2 linked regions of the Thiorhodovibrio winogradskyi genome follow. Each later gene encodes a partner of the first gene's protein in a complex. Links are inferred from orthologs where the notes say so. Each region holds a gene or a part of one and is shown on either strand. Other genes may lie near its edges. The genes, in order: uvrB and uvrD.

Region 1 (15,664 bases):
ATCCCAAGTCGACTCGCTACAGCCCCTGTAGCACGAGTAGAGAAGCCTTTGGCGTCAACTCATTCAAGTTACATTCGTATAATAGTGTTCTAAAATAACAAATTCTCGACCATCATTGAGGTTTTGAATGCATAAAAGGCAATTTAAATAAACAAGGAGTGACCTTTCATTCTTGCTGCCGCCTGCCCAGGTCGCGCCAAGGCGCCTGTCCATGCCCTGATTTCGCGCACAGTCAAAAGCTCTTGCTGCTCAGAAATCGTGCGGGAAAAGCTCAGTCCGGCGGTTCAGGCCGACTATGGCGATGGGCTTCTCGCTGATACCATGCCGGTGTCCCTAGCCCTCCTGTCATCCATCATTGGAGAGTCGCCCATGGCTGTCGCACCCTGGCCTCCGAAGAACCCCGCGCAACTCGGCGCGACCTTTAAAAAAATCGGCTGGATCGGTTTTATCACCCAGTTGGTTTTGCTCGCTATCCCGCTGATGCTCGCACTCTACATGGTTCTCGGGTTCTCGCCCGAGTCCCCTGCTCGCAAGGGCATCGATCTCAGCAACTATCTGTCCTATGGCAGCCTGATCGTCACCATTTTCACCGCGGTTTGGTTCTTCCGCTACCCACGGTTTGGCCGGCGCATTGCCGTTTCGGATCCTGCTCTAAGTGGTGGTGGGGTACTCAAGACCATCTGGATAGGCGTCTGGGCGAGTGCTATTGGTATCGTCTTTTCCATGCTGTTGCTGTTCGGGTCGGCTGGGCGCATGCTTTTCGTCATGCTCGCCAATCCGCAGACGGGTCTTAACATCTCCCCGCAAATCGGCACCAATCCCGGTCAGTTCATATCCGCGCTGGATGGCATTAGTCTGATCTCTTTGTTGATCCTGCTGACCGCCGAACTGGTGGTGCTCGGGCTGTCAATGTGGCTGCTCTACCGCACGGCTACGCCACAGACGAAATCGGCCACACAGCTGTAAGAGACAGAGGCGTGACATCACGGGCGTTCGCACCGCGTTAGCGGCCGATGGTGTCCCAGTGACCGCGCGTCCGTTGGTTCCCTTTGCCGCGCGGTCGGCATTGTTCTTCGCCTTCTGGCTCTTGCTATTGGAGCCAGATGCCTTGTCCCTCGCGGCAATGGGGGCTGATTGGGCTATCGTCTTGGCCGCTGCGTCAGCCGCCGCACTACTCAGTCTGAGGCTGCTCCCACCCGGACCTGGCGCTGTGCGACCCTGACCGCTACTCAAGTATGCCAGGCAGTTCATGACGCAATCCTTTGTTGCGGGGTCGTGTTGCCCGTCGCGCGCTTGATCCTCGTTCAGCGCCGCAATCCGGGCTCATCTCGCAATTCTCCTGACAGTGCTGCTTGGCCTGGTTCGCATCCTGCGTGGACCGGGCGGGTGGTTGGCGAGGTGGCGATCAGCGGCGCTGCCGAAGGCATGATCATCCCGGCGGCGGCGCTCATTCGGGCAGATGGGCAGCCCGCGGTCTGGGTGGTGGCTGTTGGGCGCGGCGACTAACGGTACCGCGCAATGAAGCCTTTGAACCTTTCCGAGTGGGCAATCAACCACCGATCGGTGGTGGTCTACCTGATGATTGTTGCCGTGGTGGCCGGCATCGGCGCTTTTCTCAAGCTCGGGCGCGCGGAGGGACCGGCCTTCACCATCCGCACCATGGTGGTGGCCGGCGTCTGGCCGGGCGCGACCCTTGAGGACACCCTCGATCAGGTCACCGAGCGCCACGAACGCACCCTGCAAGAAGCGCCCCATATGGAGACGTTGCGCAGCTTCACGCGCGCGGGGAGCATTTGACCCTGCCGGAGAACGCCTCCATCCACGCCACCGAGGCGGCGGTGGAACAGCTCAATGCCCTACTCGCCGAAGACCCTGACCTGGCGCACTGGAGCACCTATGTCGGCCAGGGCGCGATTCGCTTCTACCTGCCGCTTAACGTGCAGCTCCCCAATCCGTTCTACGCGCAGGCCGTGCTGGTGGCCAAGGTGCTTGGGCTGATTCCCGTCGCGCCGACGGTCTTTTGGGGACCCATGGCCTTCGCCATCATGTGCGGGCTCTCGATGGCGTCACTTCTCACGCTCATCGTGATTCCAACGCTCTACGTCACCTGGGAGTCGGTGATGGGCCATGATTTGTGCAAGGGATCTATCCAGTCCGCCGCTGGGGGCTGAGTGGATTGAACTCTTTGGGCAATCGTATCGCTGCCACCATCGTGGAGGTTGGCCATCTCTACCTCGGGCTCCTTGTCGCCGAGGCCTATTCATTGGCAAAGCCGATGCAAATTAGGGCCAATCCGCGCTAATCGGTGCTTTCAATGACCTTACGTAGTTCCGCCTCTTCATCCTTGGTGAGTGAGGTGCGCAGCACCTTGCCTTTACCCTGGAATGCCTGCAAGCCGTCCAGCAACTGGTCAGTGGAAGCCTTGCGCACGAGCACAAAAATCGCCGCGCAGCCGGGCTGAAAATGCGCGGCTAGATCCTTCATAAATTGATCATCGACGCCAATATCCGACAACTTGCCAGACAAGGCACCCGCCCCCGCCCCCACCGCGGCGCCAAGCAATGGATTTAAGAACAGCATGCCAATGAGCATGCCCCAGAATCCCCCGCCCACCGCGCCCATGGCGGTCAAACTCACCGCCTGGTGCAGTTTTACCTTGCCACGGTCATCCTTGGTGACAACCACCACATCCTCCATCTCGATGAGATATTCCTTTTGCATTTTCGCCAATGTCGCCCGCATTTCAAAGGCTGGCGCCGAGTCTTCAAAAGAGATTACGATCAGATCACTCATGTGTGTTTCCTCTCGCTCAACAATCTACACTTAAGTCAGTTCGCCCAATTCCCTGAATCATCGGCTTTCGCGCGCTCAGGGCATCCGAGTTAACAAACCAAACGAAATGATGATCACCTAATCATGCGCCCTTTCCTACCCGTCCGCGACCTCAGGTATCTTGACATCGCATCATGAAACCAGCCAATCAGTCCACCCGCGTGCCCGCCCCCTGCGCCGAGCGCGAACTCCTGCGTGGCGCGGATGATCTACTCGCCGATTTTGACCGCGCGGTCACCGTTTTTGATGAATTCGTGCATGGTTACCGCGCCCTGTTCGACCTGGGCCAGACCGTCACGGTCTTTGGCTCCGCGCGCTTTCCCGAATCACACCGCTTTTACCAACTCGCGCGCGAGGTCGGCGCCGCCCTCGCGCGGGCCGGCTTCACTGTCATGACCGGTGGTGGCCCCGGCGTGATGGAAGCAGCCAATCGCGGCGCCCGGGAGGCTGGGGGTTTAAGCATCGGCTGCAATATCTCACTGCCGCACGAACAGACCCCCAATCCCTACATCGACCGTCTGCTCACCTTCGATTATTTTTTTGTGCGCAAAGTCATGCTCATGAAGTATTCATGTGGATTTATCTTCATGCCCGGTGGCTTCGGCACCATGGACGAGGTCTTTGAGACGCTCACCTTGATGCAGACTGGCAAGATCCACCACTTTCCTTGTGTTGCCATCGGCACCGACTATTGGACGCCCTTGCGTGAATTCATTCTTGGAGCCATGCAGCGCGAGGGCACGGTGCGCGCGGAAGAATTCGATGTGATGCTGGTCGACTCGGTGGACAGTGCCATTTCGCACATCCAGCAGGCCATCGCCCCTGGCACGGACTCAGGCGCGCACCAGACCTGAACATCAGATGCGCTCAGATGCTGAAGACACCAGGAAGGCATCAGAGGCACCAAAGACGACAATGGCGCCTTTAGCGGACCAGCAGCACATCAACGATCAGCGGCACACTATCATAGCCCGAGCAGTCCGGACCACCCTCGCAAGAGGCAGCCTGGACCCGGGTTTGCTGATAAGACGACTGATAAAAAATGAATTTACTCACCTTTCAGCGCGCGCCTGTCTCGGTAGCTCGCGCTGATAAGATCATAGCAGCACAGATAACGACAGACTCGAACGCTCGCCACGCTCGACATTCACCGCCACATCGCGTCCGTAGCGGCGTAGTACCAAATTCAGTTGCTCCTTTCCGTAAACCAGCCCATCAATACGCAGCCAGTCGATGTAATCCGGCAGCCGCGGGTGGCGCAGGCGAATGTGGGGCGCCGCGGGCTCGAAGCTCAGGCCCAGCAGCGACTCCAGCAGCATGAACACCGCCCCGGCGGCCCAGGCCTGGGGCGCGCAGGCAACCGGGTACAGGGTCGGCGCCTGCCCGGGCAGCCGCTCGAAGCCGCAAAAGAGCTCCGGCAGCCGGTGCAGGTCGAAGAAAATCGCCGCGTTGAAAAGGCCGGTGAAGAGCGTCAGCGCCTCGTCCATGAAGCCATAGCGCGCCAAGCCGGCGGCGGCGATGGCGGTATCGTGCGGCCACACCGAGCCGTTGTGGTAGGACATGGGGTTGTAGCGCACCTCACCCGCGAACAGCGTGCGCGCGCCCCAGCCGTTGAAGCTTTGCGGGCTGACCAGACCGCGCGCCACCGCCGCCGCGCGCTCCGGCCGAACCGCCCCGCAGTAGAGCAGATGCGCCGGATTGGTGGTACGGACCTCGCAGCGGCAGCCGTGACCGTCGAGCGCCAGCGCATAGCCGCCGAGGGTGTCGCTCCAGAAGGCATCCTCGATGCGCGCGCGCAGTTGCCGCGCCTTTTCCCGCCAATGCTGCTGGCGTTCGGCGGGCAGCTCCAGGGCCGCGGCCAGCTCGGCGGCAAGCGCGAAGGCCTCGCTGGCATAGCCCTGCACCTCGCACAGGGCGATGGGCGGCTCGGCATCGCCGCCGTCGGCATGGAACACCGAGTCGTTGGAATCCTTCCAGCCCTGTTGCACCAAACCGCTATCGCCGTGGCGTGCATAGGTGAGAAAGCCGCGCTCATCCGCCGCCGTCTCCATCCAACCGAGCGCGCGCTCGATGGCGAGCCAGAGCGTGCGGATGAAGTCCAGGTCAGACGTGCGCCGGTAGTAGCGCCCGGCCAGTATCACGAACAGCGGGGTGGCGTCGACGGTGCCGTAGTAGCGGTCGAAGGGCACCTCGCCGAGCGCGGCCATCTCGCCCTGGCGCATCTCGTGCAGGATTTTGCCGGGCTCGGCCTCGCGGCTTAAGTCGGTATGATCGGCCTGGGTGGCGGCGAGAAAGCGCAGCACGCCGCGCGCCAGGTCGGGCTGCAGCCATAGGGTTTGCAGCGCGGTGATCAGCCCGTCGCGCCCGAAGGGGGTCGAGAACCAGGGCACGCCGGCGTAGGGGTAAGGCCCATGCTCGGTGGCGGTGACCAACATCTGCAGGTCCGCCAGCGAGCGGTTGATCCAATCGTTGAATTGCTCGTTGTCGCTGAAGATACCGGCACGCGCTTCCTGACTTGCGGCCAGCTTGCGGTCGATGGCGCGCACGGCAGCGGCGTGGCTGGGGGTACGGAAACCGGCCTGCGCATTGGCTCCGGAAATGCGCGCCTCGAGCCGCCGGGTCTCGCCGGGGGGGAGATCGAGCAGAAAGACAGCCTGCTGAGCGTCGAGCGTGAGCGGTTTGATGTCGAACTCGACCCGGGTGCGCCGGGTCGCGCCGTCGAGCCCGGTGTAACCCAGCACCATGGCTTGGGTTTCGCACACTGGCGCCAGCCGCTCGCCGCGCTGCTTGCGGCGCTCGCCGCGAACCTCGAACAGATCGCGGAAATCCGCACCGAAGCGATACTCAAGGCGCAGCTGCAGCGGCGCCCGCGCGTAGTTGGTGACCTTAAGCTCTTCGGTGAGCGCACAGGCCTCGGCGGCCAGTTCGCGGCGCAAATGCAGACTGCCCCGCGCCAGCCACAGACGATCATCGCGCCACAGGTCGGGCGCGGTCTGATCCACCACCAGGCGGCTGTTGTCCAGGCGCACGGTGGAATTGAGCAACAGGGGCTCGGCGCCGGCCACCAGCAATTGCCATTCCGACAGATGGCGGGTGCCGAGATAGTAAAAGCCTTGCTCGCCGAGGCCCACCCGGCCAATCTCCCCGTGGCGGCTGAAGACGGCGAAGCCGTCGTCGGACTTGAGCACCCGAGTGCGGTCGTCCGCGCGCGAGGAGGTGGCCGGGATGTACCAACGATGGTCGATTTCGATCGCGTCACGCATGGCAGTACCCCAACTCAGGCATCAGTCGGCCAGATCGGGCCGCTCTTGCTCGAACAAAGGCTGGCGCTCCCCGCGCGCGCCTGCCCCGACAGCGAACCTCGGCAAGCGAATCTCGTGCGAAGCCTGATTTGGAGCCGGGTGCGGAGTCTGGCGGGGAATCGGGCGCGGTGTGTGACGCGGCGCATCGGTGGCCGGCTCGCTCTGGGCCAGCAGCAGGCGGTGGTAGAACTCGACATAGCCCTCGGCCATGCGCTCGGAGGAGAAGCGGCGCTCGAAATAGGCGCGGCAGACGCCACGGTCGACGGCATCGATACGCTCCACGGCCACCACCGCCTGCGTGGGCGAATCCACCACATAGCCGCTGACGCCGTCCTGCATCACCTCTGGCACCGAGCCGAGGCGATAGGCAATCACCGGGGTACCGCAGGCCATGGCCTCGATCATCACCAGGCCGAAGGGTTCGGGCCAGGCGATGGGGAACAAGAGCGCGCGGGCGCCACCAAGGAGTTCGTTCTTGCCGCGCTCGTCGACCTCGCCGACGAACTCGATCAGCGGATGGGACAGATGCGGCTTGATGCGGGCGTCGAAATACTCAAGGTCCACCACATCGACCTTGGCCGCCATCTTGAGCGGCATGCCGGCGGCAAGCGCGATCTGTATCGCCGTCTCCGGCCCCTTCTCCGGCGACATGCGCCCGAGGAAGGCCAGATAATCGCCGCCACGCGGATTGAAATCGTACAGTGCGGCTGGCACACCGTTGTAGACGGTTCCCAGCCAGCGCGGGGCCGAGCCCAGGGGCGCGCGCTGATGATCGGCGATGGAGACCACCGGCATGTCGCGGAACTCATTGAAGACAGGCTTGAGATCAGGCAGATCCAGACGCCCGTGCAAGGTGGTGAGCTGCGGCTCGGGACGCTCGCGCCATAGCGGAAAGTGCATGAAATCCGTATGGAAATGCAGGATATCGAAGTTCCCCGCCTCGCGCGCCACCTGGCCGAGCTGCAACAGATGCCAGGCCATGGGATCGCGACGCTCCTTGGACAAACGCAGCGCCTCTGGGACAATGGCGCGCAGCTCTGCGCTGGTGTCTGAGTCGCCACTGGCGAACAGGGTCACGTCATGGCCCTGACTCACCAAGGCTTCGGTCAGATAATGCACCACGCGCTCGGTGCCGCCATAGGTTCTAGGCGGTACACTCTCATGCAGGGGGGCGATTTGAGCGATTTTCATATCGGGAACCTCCAAATCGATCAGAAACAAGGGACTCCACGCGCACCTCAAATCGCGGGAGCCTAAAAATTATGGCAACGCTGCGCTCACAACATGCGCCGGACGCTGAGCGCCGGCGAGGACGCACAGGCGGCTTGTTCGGCAAATTCCATGCCGGAAGCCAAGGTAGGGATCGGAACCGAGATTTTTCAAGTCCCCAAGTTGAGAAACGGGGACAGCGGGGACATACCACATTTCTTTCTCTTAGCGGTTAGGTCGCGGATAACCCATTGCCGGAACCGCCAGCACTGCTCACTTCGAACCCCATCAGATTGCGGCTATGGTGTCGAGCAACAGCGATTTGCCAAAGCGACGTGGGCGGGAGAGAAAGGAATACTTGCCCTGCGCGATCAGCCTAAGAGCATGGGCGGTCTTGTCCACATAATAATGACCCTCCTCGCGAATCTAACGGAAGGTAGAGATGCAGACGGGGAGTTTCTTAGGCTGCATGGAGCCATCATAGCACTGGAACGAGTCATGATCGGCAAGACGTCGACGCCCATAGACGCGCGATTGCTGCCAGACCGTAGTCAGTTAGCCCCCTCATTTTTGACGAGACAATTCGGGGCGGAGTTAGCATGATCTGCCCCCCCATTGAATGCCGCTCCCCACTGACGCGACGCCCCCTCTGGCATGCTGCAATGCTCTGGCGGATAGCCCGCAAGCTTGGTGGCACCAGCGCCATTGTTCCAACCTGCCGGTCTCAGCAGTTCGGCGGCCTCGGCAGTTCGGCTTGTTTTTATCCTCGCTGCGCTCGATTTTTCGGCTAGCATGCCAGATATGACCAAGCGCGGAAGGTCCTAGCGGTCGTTTTTATCCTCTACCTGCTTTTATCCCTGACTCCCGCTACCCGCTGCATCTGGCTTTGGAGGCTATGCACCGCGCCAAGACTGCCAGCACAAACTGCATCCGTCGAGCCAATTCCTGGCAACCATCAGAATGAGCCAATCCAAACCCTTTCAGCTTGAATGCCCCTTTCAGCCGGCCGGTGATCAGCCCGCTGCCATCCGCGCGCTGACCGAGGGGTTGCGCGACGGCGAGGCCGGTATGACGCTGCTCGGCGTGACCGGCTCGGGCAAGACCTTCAGCATCGCCAATGTGATTGCCGAACTGCAGCGCCCGGCGCTGGTCCTGGCGCCGAACAAGACGCTTGCCGCCCAGCTTTATGGGGAGATGAAGGACTTTTTTCCGCACAACGCGGTGGAGTATTTCGTCTCCTACTATGATTATTACCAGCCGGAAGCCTATGTGCCGGCCACCGATACCTATATCGAAAAGGACGCCTCGATTAACGAGCATATCGAGCAGATGCGCCTGTCGGCCACCAAGGCACTGCTCGAACGCCCGGATGTCATTATTGTCGCCACTGTCTCATCCATCTATGGCCTGGGTGATCCTCAGGCCTATCTAAAAATGGTGCTGCATCTCTCGCGCGGGGATCTGGTCGATCAGCGCGCCATTTTGCGCCAGCTTGCCGCGCTGCAATATCGCCGCAATGAGATTGAACTGGCGCGTGGCAGCTACCGAGTGCGCGGCGACATTATCGATATCTACCCGGCGGAGTCCGAGGACGAGGCGCTGCGGGTGGCGCTGTTCGATGATGAGATTGAAGAATTGTCCCTGTTCGATCCCTTAACCGGCGAGGTGCGGCGCAAGGTGCCGCGCTTCACGGTCTTTCCTAAAACCCACTATGCTACCCCACGCGAGGTGGTACTCAATGCCATTGAGCAGATCAAGGTTGAACTGCGCGAGCGCCTGAACTGGCTGCACGATAACAACAAGCTGATTGAGGCCCAGCGTCTGGAGCAGCGCACTATTCATGATCTGGAAATGATGCAGGAAGTCGGCTACTGCTCCGGTATCGAGAACTACTCGCGCTATCTGTCCGGACGCGGCCCCGGCGAACCGCCGCCGACCCTGTTCGACTACCTGCCGACCAATGCCATGGTGGTGATTGATGAGAGCCATGTCACCGTACCGCAACTCGGCGGCATGTACCGGGGGGATCGCTCGCGCAAGGAGAACCTGGTCGAGTATGGCTTTCGCCTGCCCTCGGCACTGGATAACCGCCCGCTGCGCTTCGAGGAGTTCCAGGCGCGTCAGCCGCAGACTATCTATGTCTCCGCCACCCCGCGCGACTATGAGATCGAGCACTCCGGCGCCGTGATTGAGCAAGTAGTGCGCCCGACCGGCCTGGTGGACCCGGAAGTGGAAGTGCGCCCGGCGCTGAGTCAGGTCGATGATCTGCTCTCGGAGATTCATCTGCGCGTTGCCGCCAACGAACGGGTGCTGGCCACCACACTGACCAAGCGCATGGCGGAGGATCTGACGGATTATCTGTCTGATCATGGGGTGAAGGTGCGCTATCTGCACTCGGATATCGACACCGTCGAGCGGGTGGAGATCATCCGCGATCTGCGCCTGGGCGAGTTCGACGTGCTGGTCGGCATCAACCTGCTGCGCGAGGGGCTAGACATGCCCGAAGTTTCGCTGGTCGCCATTCTGGATGCCGACAAGGAAGGCTTTCTGCGCTCGACTGGCTCGCTAATCCAGACCATCGGACGCGCCGCGCGCAACGTCCAAGGCAAGGCGATTCTCTATGCCGACAAGATCACTCAGTCGATGGCCCGCGCGATCGAGGAAACCGAGCGCCGCCGCGCCAAGCAAATCGCGCACAATGAGGAACAGGGGATCACACCCCAGACCATCCGCAAGGCAGTGGCCGAGATACTCGAGGGCGCTCGCGTTCCTGGAGCGCCCGCACCCGTGCGGCGCGCCAATCGCGATGGCCAGGATGCCACCGCCGAGGAGCATTTAACCCCGGCGCAGCTCAGCAAAAAAATCAAAACCCTGGAAAAACAAATGAATCGCCACGCCCGGGAATTGGAATTCGAGCAGGCGGCTGCGGTCCGCGATCAACTCAAGGCGCTCAAGTCGCGGGTACTGACGGCGGCGTGACTGAGCCTGCTGCCTGTGAGGCAGGGGAACCCTCGGCCCCAGGAGCGCTCTCGTCCGAGCCAGAGGGTGCGACACTCGGGGGTTCTTCATTGGAAGGCTGGGCACTCGAAGTCTGATCACTCGAGGTCTGGGCACTTACTGGCTGGGCACTTGCTGGCTGGACATTCTGGGACTCGCTACCAGAGGGTTGTGCATTGCCGGAGGCCTCTAAGGTTTCTTGAGTCCCTGCAGCGCCTGATGCATCAGATGGCTGATCGCCGGTTGAGCGCGTTGCGCGGCGACCCGTCGTTTCTTCTTCCGAACCACGGCTGCTGGGGCTGCTGGCCGCTTCGGAATCACCACTGCTGGCCGGCGGCGGAAGATCCTCCCCACGCAATGCCGCGATCTCGGCATCAAGCGCGCCGAGCGGATCGCCATCCCGACGCGCCTGCGCCGCGGCACGCGCCGCGCGCGCCTCGCCCTGCTGGGCTTTGACCCGTTCGGCATAATTGCCGTAGCTTGGGCCCTGAGAGCCGATCACTGTTACCCGGGTTCCCGCGTCGACCTGCTTGAAAAGCCGGTCAGCGAGCTGCGACGGCATGCGAATACAACCATGGGACGCCGGACTGCCTGGTCTGGGGATAGGACCGGCGTGCATGCCGATGCCATCATAGGTCATGCGCATGAAATGCGGCATTTTGGCGCCAACAAAGCGCCCGCCAGAGGGGACGGCATCGCTCCCGGCACGCGCATTGCGCTTAACGAGTTTTCCGTTACCGTCATAAATCCGGCCGTAAAGATTGGAGCGTTTGTTCACCACCTTCTCAAGGATCGAGAACTCACCCGTTGGCGTGCGATGACTGGACACGCCAGTGGCCACAGTACTCCAACCCACCAGCTCCTTACCGTCAAAGAAGCGTGCCTGCTGGGTGTCGGTGTCGATCACAATGCGACTCACGCGACGGCCGTCGCCATGCCACTCGAACATCTTGCCCACCGCCGCGGCCTCCTGCGGTTGCGGGATATCGCCGTTGGGTGGCGGCCAGGGCAGCGGCGCGTCCTCTGCCTCGGGGTCGGTGGTGGCAGTGGCTGCGCTCTGTTCCGCGCTCTGCTCAGGCTCGGCATCGGGAGCCTTCTGCTGCGCACGCTCTGGCAGGCTCTGGGTGCAGCCGCTCAGGAGCGCACTGAGCAGACAAAGCCGCAGCACGTCGAGCAGCAGGCTCTTGCGATCGAATCCAATAGATGCGATTGCGGCAGAGCCGATCGCCACAGAGTGCGGCCTCCGAGTGGTCATGGCCGTTAGGTTGTTCATCCGTCAATCACCCCAAACCTGATCGCTGCAAGAGCAGCCAAAAATCAAACACCAGCGGGGCTTCACGTTACCCCGTTCATGCTTGCGAAATCAAAACAAATTTCCGCATCCTTGCGGTCTCCTTTCAGACGCACTCAAGTACTCATCAGAGGCGCTCAAGCATCCGCGACTCAGGGATCCGGGTCGATCTCCTTGAAGGCGTCACGCATCGCCTCGATCAGAAGCCGATTAGCGCGTTGTTCGTCTAGTTCCGGGACTTCCCAAGCCATGATGCGGGAATATTTTTTCACCAAATGGCGCAGGTCGAGCAGGAGTTCATGACGATAGCGCGACATTTCAATCTGTTCCAGCTCGGCCATCGGCGGATCTCCCCATTCATCCCGCGTTCATCCCGCATTCATCCCAAGGCTCAACGCGTGCGACCCCTTGACCACCCGCAGTGGGTCCGGAATAGCCCATACCCGATATGTCGGTGCATTGTGCTGCAAATGACCGCGCTCCGCCATCGCTTTGCCGTCAGTCCAAACAGGTACGGAAGACGTCAAGATGAAAAATCGGTAATGTGCGGGAAAAGCCGCGTTAAGGCGACTACCATGACAATCCTGCCAAAAGCAAACCAATACAAGTGACAATGCAGGCCATGAACACTATGACTCAGATGCGATTCTGCTTAACAACTGGCTTTACAACTGGTCTTACCTCAGGCCTTGCCTCAGGTCTTGGCGCAGCCAGGCCGCGAGCTGTCCGCACCGGCTGCAACTCGAGCCTTGCCAAACATCCACGCCCGTCGAACAAGGCGGTAACACTCGCCAAGGACCACCGTGCCGAACTGACAACAGCGGCTTTCCTGATGCTCGGTCTCCTTGTAATGGCCTTGATCGCCCCCGGCCCGGTGCGCGCGGCAGCGGAGTCGGAAGCAGTGATGCGCACCACCATGCCACCACCGGTCACCATGGCAGCGCCCAGTTTTGCGGACATTGTCGAACAGGTGGTCGATGCAGTGGTGAACATTAGCGTTGAACAATCAGTCCGCGGAGGTCACTCTGGCGCTTCCGGTCTCCCGCCCGTTCTGCCACCCGGACTGCCCGAAGACTCTCCGCTGTCGGAGTTTTTCCGCCGCTTTCATGCCGAGCCCGGCTTCTCCATGCCGCGCGAAGGGGAAGGTTCCGGCTTTATCATCGACCCAGCGGGCTATATCGTCACCAACAATCACGTGGTCGAGGGTGCCGAGCGCATCCGGGTCACTTTGAACAACGCCGATGAATACCAGGCAACCTTGATTGGCCGCGACCCCAAGACCGATCTGGCGCTGATTAAGATCGAGCCACAAACACCTTTGACCGCGGTTCAGCTTGGCAGTGCCGCGGGTGCCCGGGTCGGCGACTGGGTGCTGGCGGTGGGCAATCCCTTCGGGCTTGGTGGCTCGGTCAGCGCCGGGATTATCTCGGCGCGCGGACGCGACATCAACTCCGGCCCCTATGATGATTATCTGCAAATCGACGCGCCTATCAATCGCGGCAATTCGGGCGGGCCATTGTTCGACGCCAGCGGTCGGGTGATTGGGGTCAACACCGCCATTTTCTCCCCGAGCGGCGGCAACATCGGCATTGGCTTCGCCATCCCGGCCGAGACGGTGTCGAGCATCGTCGCGGATTTGCGCACCAAGGGCCATGTGGATCGCGGCTGGCTGGGCGTGCAAATCCAACCTGTCACCGATGAAGTCGCCTCCAGCCTTGGCTTGCCGGACCGCAAGGGTGTGCTGGTGACCGACGTCCTGCCCGAGGGCCCGGCCGCGGCCGCGGGCCTGCGCAACGGGGACGTGATACTGGGCGTATCCGGCCAACCCATGGAAGACTATCGGGATCTCACCCGCCTGATTGCCAGCCTGGAGGCTGGCACGAAGGCGCGGGTTGAACTGATGCGGGGCGGCAAAGACCTGACCCTGCCCGTGACCATTGGTCAGATGCCGGGCGATGGCCAACTCGCGGCCAGCAGCCCGAACAACGGCAGCGACCAGGCACGCCTGGGCGTGTATCTGACGCCAATCACGCCCGAGGGTCGGCGTCAGTACAACTTGCGCGCGGACACCACGGGCGTCCTGGTCGCGGAGGTCGAGCCGAACGGCCCGGCGGCTCGCGCCGGCATTCGCGCCGGCACCGTGATTTCAATGGTTGGGCAGCAACAGGTGAGCACTCCAGAGCAGGTCGTCGGCCTGATTCGCGATGTGGCCGCTCAGGGCCGCCCGTCAGTGTTGCTGCGCGTTGAACAGGACGGCCAGCAGCGCTTTGTACCCGTGCCTTTTCAGGGCTGACCCCTTCAGGGCTGGCCACTTCAAGTCCGACAAGACCGCCTCGGGAGAGACGAATGTCGCCCCACCCCGACTCCATCGCCGTGCTCGCGTCCTTTTCCGGCAACGGCGGGGTGGAGCGCATGCTGATCAACCTGTTGATCGCCTTCGATGCCCGTGGCATAAGGGTTGATCTGCTGCTGCTGCGCGCGAACTCAGCCTATCTGCGGGACCTCCCACCCGGCATTCGCCAGCGTCGGCTCGCCGGGCGCCACAGCCAGCTTGCCATCCCGGCCCTCGCGCTTTATCTGCGGCGGGCACGCCCCGCCGCCCTGCTGGTGGCCAAGGACAGGGCCGGGCGCAGCGCGGTCATGGCGCGCGCCCTGGCCGGGGTCGACACCGCCATCCTGCTGCGCCTGGGGACCCACCTGTCGACCGCCATGGCCGCTCGCTCGGCCGCGGAGCGCTGGTTGCGCTATGGGCTCATCCGCTGGCTCTATCCGCATATCGAGGGCATTGTCGCGGTATCCGCGGGCGTTGCCGAGGATGTGAGAACCCTTGCCCGCCTGCCCGCCGAGCGCATCCATGTAGTGCGCAACCCGGTGATCACGCCCGCGCTTGCCGAGCGCGCGCAAGCGCCCTGCCCTCACCCCTGGCTGCGGCACGCGGAGCGCGAACCGGCGCAAACGCCCGTGATCCCAGTCATCCTGGGTATCGGTCGCCTGCAGCGGCAGAAGGACTTCCCGACCCTGATCCGCGCCTTTGCCCAGCTCAGACAACAGCGTCCGTGCCGGCTGATCATTCTGGGAGAAGGAGCCAAACGCCCGGAACTGGAAGGATTGATTGCCGAACTTGGCCTGAGCGAGTCGGTCGATCTTCCGGGGTTTCTCGCCAATCCCTACCCCTTTATCGCGCGCGCCAACCTGCTTGCGCTCTCCTCTGCCTGGGAGGGATCACCCAATGCGCTGACCGAGGCCCTGGCTTTGGGCACCCCAGCGGTTGCCACCGACTGCCCGAGCGGACCAGCCGAGATCCTGCGGCAGGGTCGCTTTGGCCCCTTGGTGCCAGTCGGCGATGCCCACGCACTGGCACAGGCCATGGCCGCGACCCTGGATGCGCCCCTGCCCGCCGAGACCCTGCGCGCGGCAGTCAGCGACTATCAGGCGGACATCAGCGCCGGCCGTTATCTGGAGCTCATTCAGAGGATACGAGGTCAGTCATCCTCGCGCCGATAATCCACCTCGATGTAGTCCTGCCGGGAGCTGTGCACACTCACATCGCCGGCAGCTGGCGTCACCGCGATATAACGGCGGATTAACCAGTGACGCAGGGGCGGCACCAACAGCAGAAAACCCACGGCATCGGTCACAAAGCCCGGCAGCAAGAGCGAAAACCCGCACAGCAGCAAAATGGCGCCATCAAGCACCTCGAACGCCGGCATCACGCCCTGGTCAAGCATGGTCCGCACCCGCATCAGCACCGACAGCCCTTGCTCACGCACCAGGTAGCCACCCAGCGCCGCGGTAAAGATCGACAACAAAATGGTTGGCAGCGCCCCGATGATGGACCCCACCTTGAGCAAAAAATACAGCTCGATCAGGGGCGTGCCGACGAATAACAAAAAAAACCAAAGCACAATGGAGCTCACAAAGCAGTGGATGAATGAATGATCGCCACCATCACCGAAACCGGCGCCAAGCCGGCATCGGACCAACATCAAGACAAAATCGCGGCGGCAACGCTTGATCCGCGACCATAGACCGC
Region 2 (15,569 bases), 1.3 Mb from region 1 along the record:
TGCGAGCAAATCGCCGCGCATCGGCAGCCGTATTCGCTTGCAAGGCACGGAGGTGCTCGAAGTGCGGGGGCGTCAGGGCAATCTCTATGTACTTGCGGCCCTGGATCACGAGCTCACAACCCTGCTCGCGCGCCATGGTCATGTCCCCCTGCCGCCCTACATTGAGCGCGCCGACGATGCCACCGACGCCGAGCGCTATCAAACGGTCTTCGCTCGCCATGCCGGCGCCGTGGCCGCGCCAACGGCCGGGCTACATTTTGATACCGCGCTGCTTGACCAGCTCAAGACCAGGGGCATTGCCTGCGCTGAGCTGACCCTGCATGTGGGCGCTGGCACCTTCCAGCCGGTGCGGGTGGAGCATCTCGATGCGCATCAGATGCACGCCGAATGGCTGGAGGTCAGCACCGAGCTGGTCACGGCGGTTGCCGCGGCCAAGGCCCGTGGCGGGCGGGTGATTGCAGTGGGCACCACCAGCGTGCGCAGCCTGGAGACCGCGGCCGCGGGTGGCGAGCTCAAGGCGTTCCGCGGCGACAGCCGGCTGTTCATCCGCCCCGGTTATCGCTTCCGCGTGGTCGATGCCATGCTGACCAACTTTCATCTGCCAGAATCCACCTTGCTGATGCTGGTGTCCGCCTTTGCTGGCTATGATCACATCATGACTGCATACCGTCACGCGGTGGCGGAGCGCTATCGGTTTTTCAGCTACGGGGATGCAATGTTCCTGACCCCTCAATAAGCCATCGCCTTCTGCGCTAGAATGCCCACATGGATGTTTCACGAATTCTCGATCCCCTAAACCCCGCCCAACGCGAGGCGGTGTCCGCCAGTGGCGGCAATGTGCTGGTCCTGGCCGGCGCCGGCTCGGGCAAGACCCGGGTGCTGGTGCATCGCATCGCCTGGCTGCTGCGGGTGGAGGGTCTGCAGCCCTGGGCGGTGCTAGCGGTCACCTTCACCAACAAGGCTGCGCGGGAGATGCGCTCGCGTATCGAGGAGATGCTCGAGCAACCGGTCGGCGGCATGTGGGTTGGCACCTTCCATGGTCTGGCGCATCGGTTCCTGCGCGCGCACTGGCAGGACGCCAAGCTACCGCAGCAGTTCCAGATTCTCGACTCGGACGATCAGTTCCGGCTCATCAAACGCATCCTCAAAACGCTCGAGCTGGACGAGGCACGCTGGCCGCCCCGCCAGATTCAGGGCTACATCAACAAGCACAAGGACGAGGGGCGCCGCGCTGGTCATCTCGACGATGGCGGGGATTTTTACGAACAGCAGCTCATCCGCGTCTATCGCGACTATGAAGACGCCTGCGCGCGCGGCGGTCTGCTCGATTTTGCCGATTTGCTGCTGCGCACCCATGAGCTGCTGCGCGAGCGACCGGACATCCTGCACCATTATCGCACGCGTTTTGGCGCGCTCCTGGTCGATGAGTTCCAGGACACCAATGCCATTCAATACGCCTGGCTGCGACTGCTGAGCGGCGACAAGGACAACTTGTTTCTGGTCGGCGACGATGATCAGTCCATCTATGGCTGGCGTGGCGCGCGGGTGGAAAATATCCAGAGCTTTCAGCGCGATTATCCCAACACCCAGGTGGTGCGCCTGGAGCAAAACTATCGCTCCAGCGGCAATATTCTGGCCGCCGCCAACGCGCTCATCGCCAATAATCCCACTCGTCTGGGCAAGGAACTCTGGACCGAGGACAGCGCCGGCGAGCCGGTGCGTCTGTATTCGGCCTTCAATGAAATCGACGAGGCGCGCTTTGTCGCCGAGCGCGTGCGCCGTGGTTGTGCCGAGGAGGGCATGCGCCGCTCGGAATGCGCCATCCTTTATCGCACCACGGCCCAGTCGCGCTTGTTTGAAGAAGCCCTGATGCAGCTCGGCCTGCCGTTTCGCGTCTATGGCGGGCAGAAATTCTTCGAGCGCGCCGAGATCAAGGATGCGCTCGCCTATCTGCGCCTGCTGGCCAACCCCGATGACGATGCCGCCTGCGAGCGGGTGCTGAACGTGCCGGCGCGCGGCATTGGGACCCGCACGGTCGAGATATTGCGCGATCATGCGCGCGCGGCGCGCTGCTCCCTGTGGCGGGCGGCGGGCGACGCCCTGGGCAGCCAGTTGCTGCCGGCGCGCGCGACTGGGGCGCTGCGGCAGTTCATCGACTTGATCCGCGCCATGCAGCAGGCGAACCAAGACCAGTCGCTGGCGGATTTAACCTTGCAGACCATCGATGCCAGCGGCCTGCCAGCCCACTACGAAAAAGCCAAGGACGGGCGCGGGATCGACCGGCTTGAAAACCTGGAGCAGCTGGTCGAGGCGGCGCGTCGTTTCGAGGGCGAGCTCGAGGACGATAACGCCGATCCGCTCGGCAGCTTTCTGGCGCACGCCGCGCTCGAGGCCGGCGAGGGCCAGGCCGACGGCCATGAGGACGCGGTGCAGTTGATGACCCTGCACAGCGCCAAGGGGTTGGAGTTTCCCCTGGTCTTCGTCACGGGCGTGGAGGAGGGGCTGTTCCCGCACAGCATGTCGGCGGATGATCCCGACCGGCTCGAGGAAGAACGCCGCCTGTGCTATGTCGGCATGACCCGCGCCATGCAGCAGCTGTATCTTACCCATGCCGAAAGCCGCCGCCTGCATGGGCGCGAGGAGTATCCCATGCCCTCGCGCTTCCTGCGCGAGGTGCCGGTGGCGCTGATCGAAGAGGTGCGCGCCCATGGCGGTCAGCGGCGCCCGGGGCCGGTGCTCGGTGGCGCGCCAACGGCGGGCGGCTTTCACCTCGGGGAGCAGGTGGTGCATCCCAAGTTCGGCACCGGCGTCGTACTCAATAGCGAGGGCGCTGGCGCCAGCGCGCGTATTCAGGTTAATTTCGAGGCCGTGGGGCAAAAATGGTTGGTGCTGGCTTACGCTCGTCTTGAGCGTGCCGCAGGATGATCCGGTTCAAGCCAGCCGAAAACGCCAATCAACCATTCTCGATCAACTCTCTGTCGTTCGTCGCCGATCAATGCGCGCGACCGACCAGAAAACAGCGACGATTCGCTTCAGACTCACCCGACCAGCAGGAGGACGCTATCGATGCAACGTAGAGACTTCATTAAAGCTGCCGGAGTTGCCGCAATCACGGCTGGCGCGAGTACCCAGGCCGGGCAGGCCCATGCCAAGGAGAAGCCAGAGTATTCCTGGAAGATGGTGACCACCTGGCCAAAGAATTTTCCAGGGCTGGGCACGGGGGCCAATCATCTCGCTGAACTCATCGGCCAGATGAGCGGGGGCCGTATTGAGGTCAAGGTCTATGGTGCGACAGAACTGGTCCCGGCGTTCGAGGTGTTCGACGCCGTCTCCGCCGGTACCGCCGAGATGGGCCATGGCGCCGCCTATTACTGGAAAGGCAAGAGCGAGGCGGCGCAGTTTTTCACCACGGTGCCTTTTGGCCTGACCGCGCAGGAAATGAACGGCTGGCTCTACCATGGCGGTGGCATGGAGTTGTGGCGTGAGCTCTACGCCAAGTTCAATCTGGTCCCGGCCCCGGCGGGTAACACCGGCGTGCAGATGGCTGGCTGGTTCAATAAGGAAATCAATTCGCTCGAAGACCTCAAAGGCATCAAAATGCGCATTCCGGGCCTCGGTGGCGAGGTGCTCAAGCGCGCGGGTGGAACCCCGGTCAATCTGCCGGGCGGGGAGATTTTTACCTCCCTGCAGTCCGGTGCCATCGATGCCACCGAATGGATTGGGCCTTATAACGATCTGGCCTTTGGTCTCTACAAGGCGGCGAAATACTATTATTACCCCGGCTGGCAAGAGCCCGGCACCACGCTGGAGGCCATGATCCACAAGCCTAGCTTCGATAAGCTGCCGGATGATCTCAAAGTGATTGTGATGACAGCCTGCAAGGCGATCAATCTCGACATGCTCTCGGAGTACATGGCACGCAATCCGGCGGCACTCGACACCTTGGTTGAAGAGCACGGTGTTGACGTGCGCCCGCTTCCGGCGGATGTGGTGGCCAGGCTGCGCGGGTTATCGGGAGAGGTGGTGGCGGAGATTGCCGAGCAGGATGAATTCTCCAAGCGGGTCTATGCCTCCTATCAAAAGTTTTTGAAGCAGTCGCAGGCGTGGAGCAAGATTTCGGAATACGGCTACCTGACCGCGCGCGACCACGCTGGCTAGTACTCGGCCTGGGCAGGTGTCCTTATCCCGGCAAGCGGCGGACCAGCGGCGTTTTCTTGCTGGCCCGCCGCCTGTCGCGCTCTATGTGCATTGGCCCTGGTGCCTGCGCAAATGTCCCTATTGCGACTTCAATTCCCATCCCAGGCCCGACCATTGGCGTCAGGCGAGCTATATCGATGCGCTCCTGGCGGACCTCGATACCGAGCTTGAGCTGCAGCCACTGGAGCAAGCCGTCGAGACCCTGTTCATCGGGGGCGGCACGCCCAGTCTGATCGAGCCAGCCGAGCTGCACCGGCTGATCGCTGGCATTCGTGGCCGCCTTGATTTGGCCGCGCATGCTGAATTGACACTCGAGGCCAATCCGGGCGCTGCCGATGCCGCTTGCTTCGCGCAAGCCTTGGATGCGGGCATTAATCGGTTATCGCTTGGTGTGCAGTCCCTGTCCGATGCCAAACTCAAGGCCATCGGTCGCGTGCATGATTCAGCTCAGGCGCGACAGGCCTTTGCTCAGGCGCGGCAAGTGGGTTGCCGCAACATCAATATTGATCTGATGTTTGGGCTGCCGGGACAGAACCTCGGGCAAGCGCGCGCCGATCTTCAAGCCGCGCTGGCACTGGAGCCAGAGCATCTGTCCTACTATCAGCTCACCCTGGAGCCAGGAACGGCCTTTGAGCGCGTGCCGCCTTCCGTGCCCGAGGATGATCTGCTCGCCGACATGGCCGAGCAGGGGCAGCAGCTGCTCACCGACAGCGGCTATCGGCATTACGAGGTCTCTGCTTTCGCACGGCCCGGCAGAATGTGCCGCCACAACCTCAATTACTGGACCTTTGGGGACTATCTCGGCCTCGGCGCTGGTGCTCATGGCAAGCGTACCGACGCCAAACAGGGCAGGGTCGTGCGTCGCGTCAAATGGGCCGACCCGCTGCGCTATCTGGAGTCCGTCCGGCTCAAGCAGGCAGCGCCCGACGCCTTGGTGGCTGAGACCAACGAACTGAGCGATCAGGACGTGATCCTGGAATTTGCGCTCAACGCATTGCGCCTGCGACAGGGCGTTTCACTTTCGTTGTTTGAGGCCCGTGCTGGGCTATCACGAAACCGGCTCGCGGGCGCGCGTGCCCGTGCCGAGGAGATGGGGTTGCTTGAGCGCGGTGCCTCCCATCTGCGCGCGAGTGCTCGAGGCCGGCTTTTTTTAAATTCTCTCCTTGAGTACTTCATGACGGATCCGCCGGATGAATGGTTGGAAGTGGATCGGCTTGGCGGCGGAGACCGCCGCGACCGGGCTTCACATCGCCGACTTTGACGCCGCGGGTCTTTGCACACTGCTTTGAAGCACTTTGCTACACCAGACTTGTGGTCGCTGTATCATCAGCTCCCAGCAAAAATAATGACTTGACCCGCAGGCATCATCGATCTCTCGACATGACGCGAAAAACCACCTTGCCACCGATGGCGGCGAATCAAGCGGCGGGAGAGCCCGGATCAGCGCGCGGCTCGGAACAGGCATCTCACCAGCCCCCGCCGCCTGAATCGACCACGGACGTGGTCAAAACGCCGCTTAAAGGTGCGAAGCACGCCAGGCACGCCAAGCGCTCCAGGGCGGGGACGACGCGCACCCGCCTGCCGCGACCCAAAGGCTCGCGCCCCGGCACACCAGGCGGCGTTGAGTACCATGAGCTGATCCGCGGCGGCTCCGGCACGCCGGTGCGCGCCCTCTGCACCGATTTTAGCCAAGAGCAGATCGAAACCCAAGAAATCAAGGACATCAAGGCTTTTCTAGACGCGCACCGACCAAGCTGGTGCCAGGTTCGCTGGATACATGTTGAGGGGCTCGACGACCACAGTGTGATTCGTGGTTTGGCCGAGAAATATCAACTGCACCCTCTCGCCATTGAGGACCTCCTCGAGCACGAGCATCGCGCAAAGCTTGAGGATTACCCTAACACCGGCGATTTACCGGGGCGACTGTTCGTGATGGCACAGGCCGTCACGCTCGTGCGCGGCCAACCCCTGACCGAGCCGGTCGCGTTTTTCCTCGGGCGCACCACCTTGCTGAGCTTCAAGAGCGGCTCCCATGGCGTGATCGACGAGATCCGCCACCGGATCCAGTCACCGCTCTCGCGGGTGCGCCAGCACGATGCCAGCTTTCTGTTTTATGTGTTGATCGATGCCATCGTGGATCACAGCTTTCCCGTTCTCGACGCCTGCGCGCAGCGTCTTGAGGACGCGGAGGATCAAATCTTCAGCCACCCCGACACCATCAGTCTGCAAACCCTGCACGCGATTAAGCGCGATCTGGTCATTATTCGACGCACCGCCTGGCCCATGCGAGAGCTGGTGATTCAGCTCCTGCGAGACCGCCATCAGTGCCTGTCCGAGATCACCCAGACCTATCTGCGCGACGTCTACGATCATTGCACCCAAATCATCGATTTGGTCGAGACCTACCGCGAGATCGCCAGCGCGGTCACCGAGACCTACACCTCGATCGTCTCCAACCGCACCAACGACGTCATGAAAGTCCTGACCATCATCGGGACAATCTTTCTCCCGCTCACCTTCCTCGCCGGGGTCGAGGGGATGAATCTGGAGATGCCGGAAGCCCACTGGCCGCCCGCCTATCCGTTGTTCTGGCTCCTGTGCATCCTGATCGCGGGCTTGATGCTCTGGCACTTCAAACGCAAGGGCTGGCTGTGGCAACGGCAACCCGAAGCCGGTGCCGAGCCGGGTATTAACACGCAGATCACACTCGATTGTTATGCTCGAACGCAACTGACAATGCAGCAAGCCGCGGAGCCCAGTGAATCACCGCCAGCCAACCGCGCAACCGGAGTCCCAATGAGCTCTCGGAACAAGACCTCAGCACGTCCCCGCAGTGTGCAAGCCTACATCGACGAAACGCCGTTCTGGCAGGATGGCACTTCAACTCCTGGAGTACCCTTGACCCGAATGCAGTGGCGCATCTGGATACTCGCCACGGCGGGCAAGTTCTTCGAGGGGCTGGTTGTCTTCATGACCGGCGTCGCACTGCCGTTGATCGTGATGGAATTTCAGCTCGACGCCGCGCACAAGGGCGTTGTCGGGGCCGCCGTCCTCGCCGGCATCCTAATCGGAGCCACGGCCCTTGGCGGTCTCGCCGACGTGTTTGGCCGCAAGCGGATGTTCATCGTTGAGATGATCCTGTTCGCGATCTTTCTGGCCGCGTTAACCTTCAGTCCCAGCTTCCCGTGGCTGGTCGTTTTTCTGTTTGGCATGGGGATGGCGCTCGGCTGCGACTACCCAACCGCGCATCTGATCATTTCCGAGAGCATTCCAAGCAAGGACCGCGGCAAGCTGGTTCTGAGTGCCTTTGGTTTTCAAGCAGTTGGCGCACTGGTCGGCACCATCGTCGGGTATCTGATCCTCAACTTCACCCAAGATCTCAGCGCCTGGCGCTGGATGTATGCCACCGCCATCATCCCTACCATTGTCGTCATCATCGGGCGCTTTTTTATCACCGATAGTGGGCATTGGCTGCTGGCCCGCGGTCGGGTGCAAGAGGCGGAAACAGCCCTGCACCGGTTGCTGGAACGCGACCCCGCTTATCCCAAGACGGTGTGTCTCGAGGTCCCCGAAGCCGAGGACAAAGGCGACGGCAAGGCTCACGCCAAGGGCGGCTTTCTGGCACTGTTCAACCGCAAGAACCGTCGCGCCACCTTATTTGCCTCCATTCCGTGGTTTCTTCAGGATCTTGGCACCTACGGAATCGGCATCTTCACACCCACCATCCTGGCCGCCGCCCTCGGCCATCACACCAACCACGAGCACAACATTGCCGCCGTCATCCATAACGACATCCTGGCCGCCAAGGGCGCCGCACTGCTCGACCTGCTGTTGCTATTTGGGATCATCGCCGCCGTGCTTCTGGCGGACAAGGTCGGGCGCGTACGGCTTCAGGTGTTCGGCTTCATCGGTTGTGCGATTGGCTTGGCCCTGGCCGCCGGATCGATGAATTTCGCGGAACCCTTGCAACTCTGGGTGCTCGCGGCTGGCTTTGTGATCTTTAACTTCATGACCAACCTCGGGCCCAACGCCCAAACCTATCTGATTGCGGGCGAGGTCTTTCCGACCCATATCCGCGGGCAAGGTGCCGGCTTTGCCGCCTCCTTTGCCAAAATTGGCGCCGTACTGACAGCCTTTTGCTTCCCGATTTTTCAAAAAGATCTCGGCACCCAAAATCTGCTGCTGATCCTGGTTGGCTCTTCACTGCTGGGGGCTTTGATCACCTGGCTGCTGCGCATCGAGACCAAGGGCCGGAACCTTGAGGACATCGGGTGCTGATTCAACAACCCATGGGTTGTTAGCGCCGACGTGACGATGTTGCTAAACAGCCGGTTTGAAAATCTGCACCCGATCAGGTTGCTGTCCCGTTAGATGTTCACTAATCTGCCAGAGGCGGCGGTTGGCATCCAGGTCGCGTGCCTGCCGCGGCGCGGTGAGCGGCTGGCGGCCATCAAAATAGCACCCGTTCATGTCCGCGAGCGAGGGATCGCGCATCAGGCGCAACACCCGTTTGGCCGCCTGCTCCGGCGTGGGCAGCGCCCAGCCGAGCAGCAGCGCGATCAGCTTCCAACCCGGCCCCTGCGCGCCGTCGGTTCCTCCCAGATTAGACTTGAAGACCCCGGGAAAAACACAGTTGACTGTCACGCCCGAGCCTTGAAGACGCCGTGCCAACTCAAAGGTCTGGTGCAGCAAGCCGAGCTTGGACTGGCCATAGGCCTGCATCATCCGGTAGCGGCGGCGCTCCCAGTTGAGATCGTCGAAGTCCAGCGCGGTGTTCATGCGCGTGCCGACATGCAGGATGCGCGCAGGGGCGCTGCCCTTGAGCCGCTCCAGCAGGAGATGGGTTAACAGGAAGGGAGCGAGGTGGTTCACGGCCAATGCACACTCAATGCCATCGGGACTCAGCCGTCGCCGCGGGAAGGCGGTGGCGGCATTATTGATCAACACATGGAGCTGCTCGAAGTCCTTCAGAACAGCCTCGGCCAGGGCGCGCACTGATTGTTGATCAGCCAGATCGGCCACATACAAGCGCACCCGCGGGTTGCCGGTTTGCTGGCACATCAGCTCGCGCGCCCTCTCGCCGCGGGCCGCGTCGCGCGCGACGATGCCGATGTCCATCCCTTCAGCGGCCAGGGCCGTGGCCATGGCCTGGCCCAATCCCGAATTGGCGCCGGTGATCAAGGCGGACTGGCGAGCATTGTGCATGATCCTAATCTCCCGGTTTCGTTCTCGTTTGTCGATGCGGTTAGAGCGTCGTCTGAACGGCGGCGATCCGAGCGCGTACCGGCCACAAAGTCACGCAGCCAGTGATGATTATTCATGATGAATACCGATAGCTTAAAAATAACTAATTGCGACTGCAAGCGGCTCGCCGATGCGCGAGACACACTGGAGGCCGAGGGGCGATGATGGCGGTCGATTTGTTCGCCCACAACGCGCTGCATTTTTGGCTATTCTGCGTGCTCGTTGTTTCAGCCGCCAGCGTGCCGATTGGAGTGCGGGCGGAGTCCGACCTCGACGCCACGCTGTCCAATAGGGAGCAGGTCTGAAACCTGCCGTGGCGCTGGGGATGTGGTTTGCCGGACTGTTGGCTGCCATCGCCGTCAAATTAACGCGAAGACCATCATTGAGCGATCCCGGATGGCCAATAACTCAGTGAGCTTGCAAACACCAAAACGCAACCTAATCAATGCAGCCATTTCCACCTCCTTGGATAATCCTGAGTGGATTCTTCGGAAACAGCGAAGCGGAGGTTCCAACATGCCCCAGCAGCAACAAGACAACATGGGTGCCGGCGGCACCTGCATCTGCCCGAAGTGTGACTATCTGAGTTTACCCTTCGGTTGGAGGGCGCGGAGACCGGTTCTATCGAGGCTTGAGCCGGCTAGTATGGCTTTTTTGAACTCCGAAACGTGAGTTAGAATGATCAGAGGCTTTTTCCGAGGAATCCAATGTGGCCATTATTGCCGTGGTCAGCAACAAGGGCGGGACAGGTAAAACAACCCTGGCCATGAGCCTGGCCGCCGGGTTGCTGCGCCATGACAGCCTAATGCTGATCGATGCCGATCCGCAGCAATCGGCTTATCAGTGGCGGCTGGTGGGCGAGAATCGCCCGGGGCTGCCGCCCGTGGTCGCCGTGGCCCATGGGTTTGAATCCACGGTCAAGGCACTGAGCGAGAGCCACCATCACCTGATTATCGACTGTCCGCCCTCGATTAAGTCAGAGCAGAGCGGGCAGGCGCTGCGCCTGGCGGACATTGCCCTGGTGCCGGTGCAGCCCTCGCCCATGGATCTCTGGGCAACGGCGCCCATCGCCCGGGTGATCACCGAGCTGCGCGCCGAGAATCCGCGTCTGCGCGGCTTTATCGTGATGAGCCAGATCGAGCCGCGCACGACCCTGTCGCGCCTGATGCCCGAGGCAGTCGCCGAGTTGGATCTGCCAGTGGCGAGCGCCATGCTGCGGCGGCGTTCCATTCATCGTCTGTGCGTGCTAGAGGGGCGGACGATTTTTCAAAGCGGCCGCCGTGGCGCCGATGCCGTGGCCGAGATAGAGCAACTCATTGAGGAGATATTCCGCCCATGACAGCCGCCAGCAAGACCGAACGCCAGCTCATCGATTCCATCCGCAAGGCCAAGACTGGCAGCGGGCCGGCGGCGGCTGAGTCCGACGGCACTACCGCGACGGCGCCCGTGACCGATGCGACCAAGGCGCCGGCGGCCACAACCAAGCAGGACAGCCCGCCGCCGCGGCCACGCGCCGCGGCGGGCAAGGGCGGCGCGCGCAAGGGCGCGCGGGCAGCGTCCGCGACTGGCGGTGCCGGCTACAGCAGCGCGCGCCGGGTTTGGCCGGACTGATGCCTGGCCGCTGGGACAGTCTGTCTCCCAGACCGAGTCTCGCTGGCCTAATCTCACCGGCCGAATCACCCTAGCCGAATCACCCAGACTAACTCTTAAATGGACGACCAAATCCGAACTGGAGCAGATGATGGAAACCATCGCTGATGGCATTACTTGCATCGATACCGACCTTTATCGCCCGCGACTGGCGGCCAGTTACTTGATTCGCGGTGGCGACAGTCTCGCTTTTATCGATACCGGTGTCGCCCGCGCGCTGCCCCGGCTGCTCGCTGCCGTGGCCGATCTGGGCCTGACCCCAGCGCATGTCGAGGCCGTGATTCCAACCCATGTGCATCTCGACCATGCCGGCGCCGCTGGTGCTTTGATGCAAGCCTGCCCCAATGCGCGCTTGATCGTGCATCCCAAGGGCGCGCCACATTTGATTGATCCCGCCAAGCTGATCGCGGGCGCCACGGCTGTTTATGGCGCGGAAGATTTCGCACGCCATTTCGGCGCCCCCACGCCCATCCCCGAGTCACGCGTCGAGCTGGCGCAAGACGAGCAGCGGATTGATCTCGGCGGCCGCATCCTGCGCTTTATCGATACCCCGGGGCATGCCAACCATCACGGCTGTTTGTTCGATGAGCGCACCCGTGGTTGGTTCACCGGGGATACCTTTGGCATCGCCTATCCGGAGTTGCGCACCGAGGCCGGACCCTGGTTGTTCGCGCCCACCACCCCCGTGGCCTTTGATCCGAGCGCTTGGCAGGCCAGTGTGGATCGGCTGCTGGAGGTCGCGCCGCAAATGCTGTTCCTGACCCATTATGGTCGCCTTGACGGGCCCGCGGCCCTGGCGTGCCAGCTCAAGGCGAGCATTGCCGCGCTGGCCGAGCTGGCCTTGCAGGAGGAGCACTTGGCCGAGCAGGACTCCAGCCAGCAAGCGCGGGCCGAAGAGGGCCGGCTCGCGCGCCTGAGGGCCGCCGTCGCCGACAGCCTGGTCGCCGCGGCCCAAGCCCATGGCGTGCGTCTGGAGGCCGCACGCATCCGCGCGCTGCTGGCAGTGGACACTGACTTAAACGCCCAGGGGCTGGATGTCTGGCTCAAGCGCCGGCGTAAGCAGCGCGAGGCGGCGACTTGAAGGGCTGGGCCTTGGACTGGGCTTTCATTGAGTAGGCGCCATTTGCCCGCCATTTGCCCGCCAGTCGCCCGCCAGTCGCTTGAGTTCCGCGGGCTGTCACCCACCTAACGCCCAAGGTTCCGACCGTCCCCGAGACAATACACCTGTGTGACACAGGGTATCTCCTCGGGCTAAGCCGGCTGCACGGGCACTCACCCCGACAGCCAAATCACCAGATCGCGCCACGGAGTTTTCATTAGCATGCCAACCCCAACGGAATTTAATCTGCACCGTGCCTCGCGGGTGCTCGAGATCGCCTTTGACGACGGCGCCCACTTCACCTTTCCGGTCGAGTTATTGCGGGTCTACTCTCCCTCGGCCGAGGTCATGGGCCATGGCCCGGGTCAGCGGGTGCTGCAAATCGGCAAGGAGGAGGTCGGTATCGACAAAATCGAACCGGTCGGCAACTATGCCGTCTGTCTGCATTTCGACGACGAGCACAACACCGGCATTTACTCCTGGGAGTACTTATACAATCTTGGCAAGAATCAGGAAGGTCTCTGGGCCGATTACCTGGCGGAACTCGAGAAAGCCGGCCACAAACGCAAGTTGCGTGCATCTTGACAGGAGACGACAACAGGCACGCACAGCCTGATGAAGCAGCACTGGCGCGGGGGCGGTGACCAAGCTTTTCGTCATCAGGCATTCAACAACAGGCACCAGGAGGTTCCATGTCTCGGTTCGTTCCCATCTCAGCTGAACACCATGCCAGCCAGCGTTGGCATCGCTTCAGCTCTTATGAATTTGCCCGGCAGGCGCATCTCGCGGCCTTGGTCGGCGCCGAGCTGCCCAAGGCTGCCATGACCATGCCCATCGCCCTGGTGCCGCGCGCCGCCCAGGCGGAGTCCCAGAAGGACCACACCCAGGGTTTCATGTTCATCGCCCTGCTTGGTCTGGAGCCGGGCGTCAACCTCTTCATCGCTCCCAATGGCCGCTGGATTGGGCGCTATGTCCCGGCCGCATTGCGCGGCTATCCCTTTCGTCTGGCCAAGGCCGGGGATGACAAACTCGTCCTCTGCGTCGACCAGGACAGCGGTCTGATTGGCGAGCAGGGCGACGAGCCTTTTTTTAATCAAAATGGAGAGGTCGCCGAGCCGGTCGGTAAGGTGATGGAATTTCTCACCCAGATCGAGCGCAACCGCGCCGCCACGCTAGGCATCTGTGATCGCCTGCGGACCCATGGGCTCATTCAACCCTGGCCGATCAAACTGAAGGCTGCCGATGGCGGCGGGCGCCCCCTCGAAGGACTCTTTCGCATCGACGAGGCCGCGCTGAACGCACTACCCGCCGATGCCTTGATCGAACTGCGCGACGCCGGCGCATTACCCCTGGCCTACTGCCAGTTGCTGTCCATGCAGCAGCTCGGGCTGCTTGGCGAACTGGCCAAGTTGCGCGCTGCCCAGGCACCCAAGCTCAATGATGTGTTCAGCATCGCGGACGACGACCTCCTCCATTTTGGCGACTGATCCAGCGCCGGTCGCGGCTCAATCCTCTTTAAATGCAGTGGCGAAGATGTCCGTGATGGGCTGCAACAGGTATTCGAGAAAAGTCCGTTCGCCGGTAATAATCATGACCTGCACCGGCATGCCCGGTTGCAGGGTTTTCCCCTCGAGCTTTTCCATCCCTTCGGGCGTCACCCGCACGCGTGCCAGGTAATAAGAGTTTCCGGTGCGCTCATCGGTCAGGCTGTCGGCCGAGACCGTCACTACCTTGCCCGGAATGCTCGGTGTGGTGCGCGCGTTAAAGGCGCTCATGCGCAGATCCGCGTTCAGGCCGGGATAGACCCGATCGATGTCCACCGGATTGACTTGCGCCTCCACAATCAGATTCTCGTCCATGGGCACAATGTCGAGCAGCGGCTCGCCAGAGCGCACCACCCCGCCAATGGTGTGCAGATTCACCGCCACAACATTGCCGGAGACTGGCGCGACTATCTCAGTGCGCTTCAGGGTATTTCGCAGTGCCCGCTGACGCTCGCTCAGATCGGCCAGTTTTGTCTCAACCTCGCGCAGCTCGGCATTGACTTCCGTGCTTTGCTGGCGGTCAAGCTGCACAATCTGCAACTCGGTCTCGCTGATGCGCACCCGGGTCGCGGCGATGGAGGAAATATGTTCGGCGCGTTCGCCTTCTAGTTCCGCCACCATGCGTTCCCATTCGCGCAACCGGCTCTTGTCGCCCAGTCCTTTCTTGAACAAGGCTTTCAGCCCGTCGATCTCCTCCTGATAAAGCTCGATGCGCTTGACTTTCGTGGCCGCTTGGGCCTCAAGTCCGCGAATCTGTTCCTCAAGCTGCACGATACGCTGTTGCAGCACGTCTTTTTCGCCCTGCAAGGCCTTGCGCCGCGCCGCGAATACCCGTTCCTCCCCGGAAATGGCTTCCTGAATACGCGGGTCTTCTTGTTCCGTGAGCAATTCAGCGGGAAAGCGAATGCCCGTCTCGCCATCGCGCTCGGCAATCAGGCGCGCCGCGCGTGCCAGCAGGCCAAGAAACTGGCTGCGTGCGATCTCCAACTGTGCGCTCGCCTCGGTGGCATCGAGCCGCACCAGCACCTGGCCCTTCTCGACATAATCGCCCTCCCGGACCAGAATCTCCTCGACAATGCCGCCCTCGAAGTGTTGCACCGTCTTGCGCGTCGACTCCACCGCGAGCTGGCCCGGTGCCACCGCCGCGCCGTCAATGGGCGCCACCGACGCCCACACGGCAAAGCCGCCAAAGCCGAGCAGCAGAACCAGCAGTCCGGCAATCCAGATTGGTTTGTCGTTGGTGGGTACCTGTGGGTCGCCGTCGGTTTCTAGCCGGCGCGGAATAACATCTATGTCCATAAGTAATAGCGCATGCAACATCCAAAATGAAAATTAAGCGGTCCTTGTGCAATCACCCCACCGCCTGTGCCTGCAGCGATGGCCGCGCCACCGCCGCCGGGCGCGCGAACTGCGCCAGCACTTGCTCGCGGCTGCCAAAGGCCTCCACCATGCCCTCGCGCAGCACCACCACCTTGTCCACGTTGTTCAGCACACTCAGACGGTGGGTAATCAGCAGCACAGTGGTGCCTTCCTCTTTCAACTGGGTGATGGCCCGCACCAGTGCCGCCTCGCCCTGATCGTCCAGATTGGAGTTCGGTTCATCAAGCACCACCAGCACCGGGCTGCCATACATGGCCCGCGCCAGGCCGATGCGCTGGCGCTGCCCGCCCGAGAGCACCGCCCCGGCATCGCCAATGGGCGTGTCATAGCCCTTGGGCAGGCGCAAAATCATCTCATGCACCTGGGCGCGCTTGGCCGCGGCGACCACCTTCTCGGCATCCACCTCGCCAAAGCGAGCGATATTCTCGCCCACGGTGCCGGCGAACAACTCAATA

Evidence for each region.
Region 2: the proteins of uvrB (region 1) and uvrD are in contact, whole or in part, in a crystal structure (PDB 7EGT), measured with the Thermus thermophilus proteins. The link is inferred for Thiorhodovibrio winogradskyi from one-to-one orthologs. Residues at the interface, in WP_096411307.1 of Thermus thermophilus: Glu23, Leu25, Arg26, Asp27, Gly28, Glu29, Arg30, Phe31, Arg55, Glu326, Asp327, Phe328, Glu379, Ser382, Gln383, His398, Gly400, Arg401; in WP_096412145.1 of Thermus thermophilus: His654, Arg656, Phe657, Gln666, Asp668, Glu669, Lys680, Arg681, Leu682, Ser683, Lys685, Tyr686, Ala687.

The regions. Positions count from the first base shown.
Region 1 is NZ_CP121472.1:1,796,312-1,811,975, reverse strand. Bases 7,818-10,812 are described here. They hold uvrB (excinuclease ABC subunit UvrB), read left to right. Parts: upstream 7,818-8,303; coding sequence 8,304-10,322; downstream 10,323-10,812. Other genes in these bases: Thiowin_RS07985 (L,D-transpeptidase), read right to left, coding at 10,294-10,812. In the rest of the region: Thiowin_RS08030 (DUF3611 family protein), read left to right, coding at 370-966; Thiowin_RS08025 (efflux RND transporter permease subunit), read left to right, coding at 1,519-1,797; Thiowin_RS08020 (hypothetical protein), read left to right, coding at 1,794-2,171; Thiowin_RS08015 (DUF1269 domain-containing protein), read right to left, coding at 2,299-2,793; Thiowin_RS08010 (LOG family protein), read left to right, coding at 2,967-3,686; Thiowin_RS08005 (amylo-alpha-1,6-glucosidase), read right to left, coding at 3,930-6,095; Thiowin_RS08000 (glycosyltransferase family 4 protein), read right to left, coding at 6,117-7,325; Thiowin_RS07995 (AAA family ATPase), read right to left, coding at 7,632-7,745; more of Thiowin_RS07985, read right to left, coding at 10,813-11,571; Thiowin_RS07980 (hypothetical protein), read right to left, coding at 11,784-11,972; Thiowin_RS07975 (Do family serine endopeptidase), read left to right, coding at 12,464-13,924; Thiowin_RS07970 (glycosyltransferase), read left to right, coding at 13,978-15,135; Thiowin_RS07965 (FxsA family protein), read right to left, coding at 15,114-15,536. UniProt on the Escherichia coli protein: The UvrABC repair system catalyzes the recognition and processing of DNA lesions. A damage recognition complex composed of 2 UvrA and 2 UvrB subunits scans DNA for abnormalities.
Region 2 is NZ_CP121472.1:472,874-488,442, forward strand. Bases 446-3,345 are described here. They hold uvrD (DNA helicase II), read left to right. Parts: upstream 446-765; coding sequence 766-2,925; downstream 2,926-3,345. Other genes in these bases: queA (tRNA preQ1(34) S-adenosylmethionine ribosyltransferase-isomerase QueA), read left to right, coding at 446-736; Thiowin_RS02375 (TRAP transporter substrate-binding protein), read left to right, coding at 3,067-3,345. Also shown: more of queA, read left to right, coding at 1-445; more of Thiowin_RS02375, read left to right, coding at 3,346-4,158; radical SAM family heme chaperone HemW, read left to right, coding at 4,175-5,458; magnesium/cobalt transporter CorA, read left to right, coding at 5,578-8,475; Thiowin_RS02390 (SDR family NAD(P)-dependent oxidoreductase), read right to left, coding at 8,518-9,402; Thiowin_RS02395 (hypothetical protein), read left to right, coding at 9,603-9,746; ParA family partition ATPase, read left to right, coding at 10,151-10,780; Thiowin_RS02405 (hypothetical protein), read left to right, coding at 10,777-11,052; Thiowin_RS02410 (MBL fold metallo-hydrolase), read left to right, coding at 11,183-12,172; Thiowin_RS02415 (DUF971 domain-containing protein), read left to right, coding at 12,413-12,775; Thiowin_RS02420 (SapC family protein), read left to right, coding at 12,883-13,677; Thiowin_RS02425 (HlyD family type I secretion periplasmic adaptor subunit), read right to left, coding at 13,696-15,033; Thiowin_RS02430 (type I secretion system permease/ATPase), read right to left, coding at 15,086-15,569. UniProt on the Escherichia coli protein: A helicase with DNA-dependent ATPase activity. Unwinds DNA duplexes with 3'-5' polarity. Translocates on single-stranded DNA with 3'-5' polarity. Initiates unwinding more efficiently from a nicked substrate than double-stranded DNA.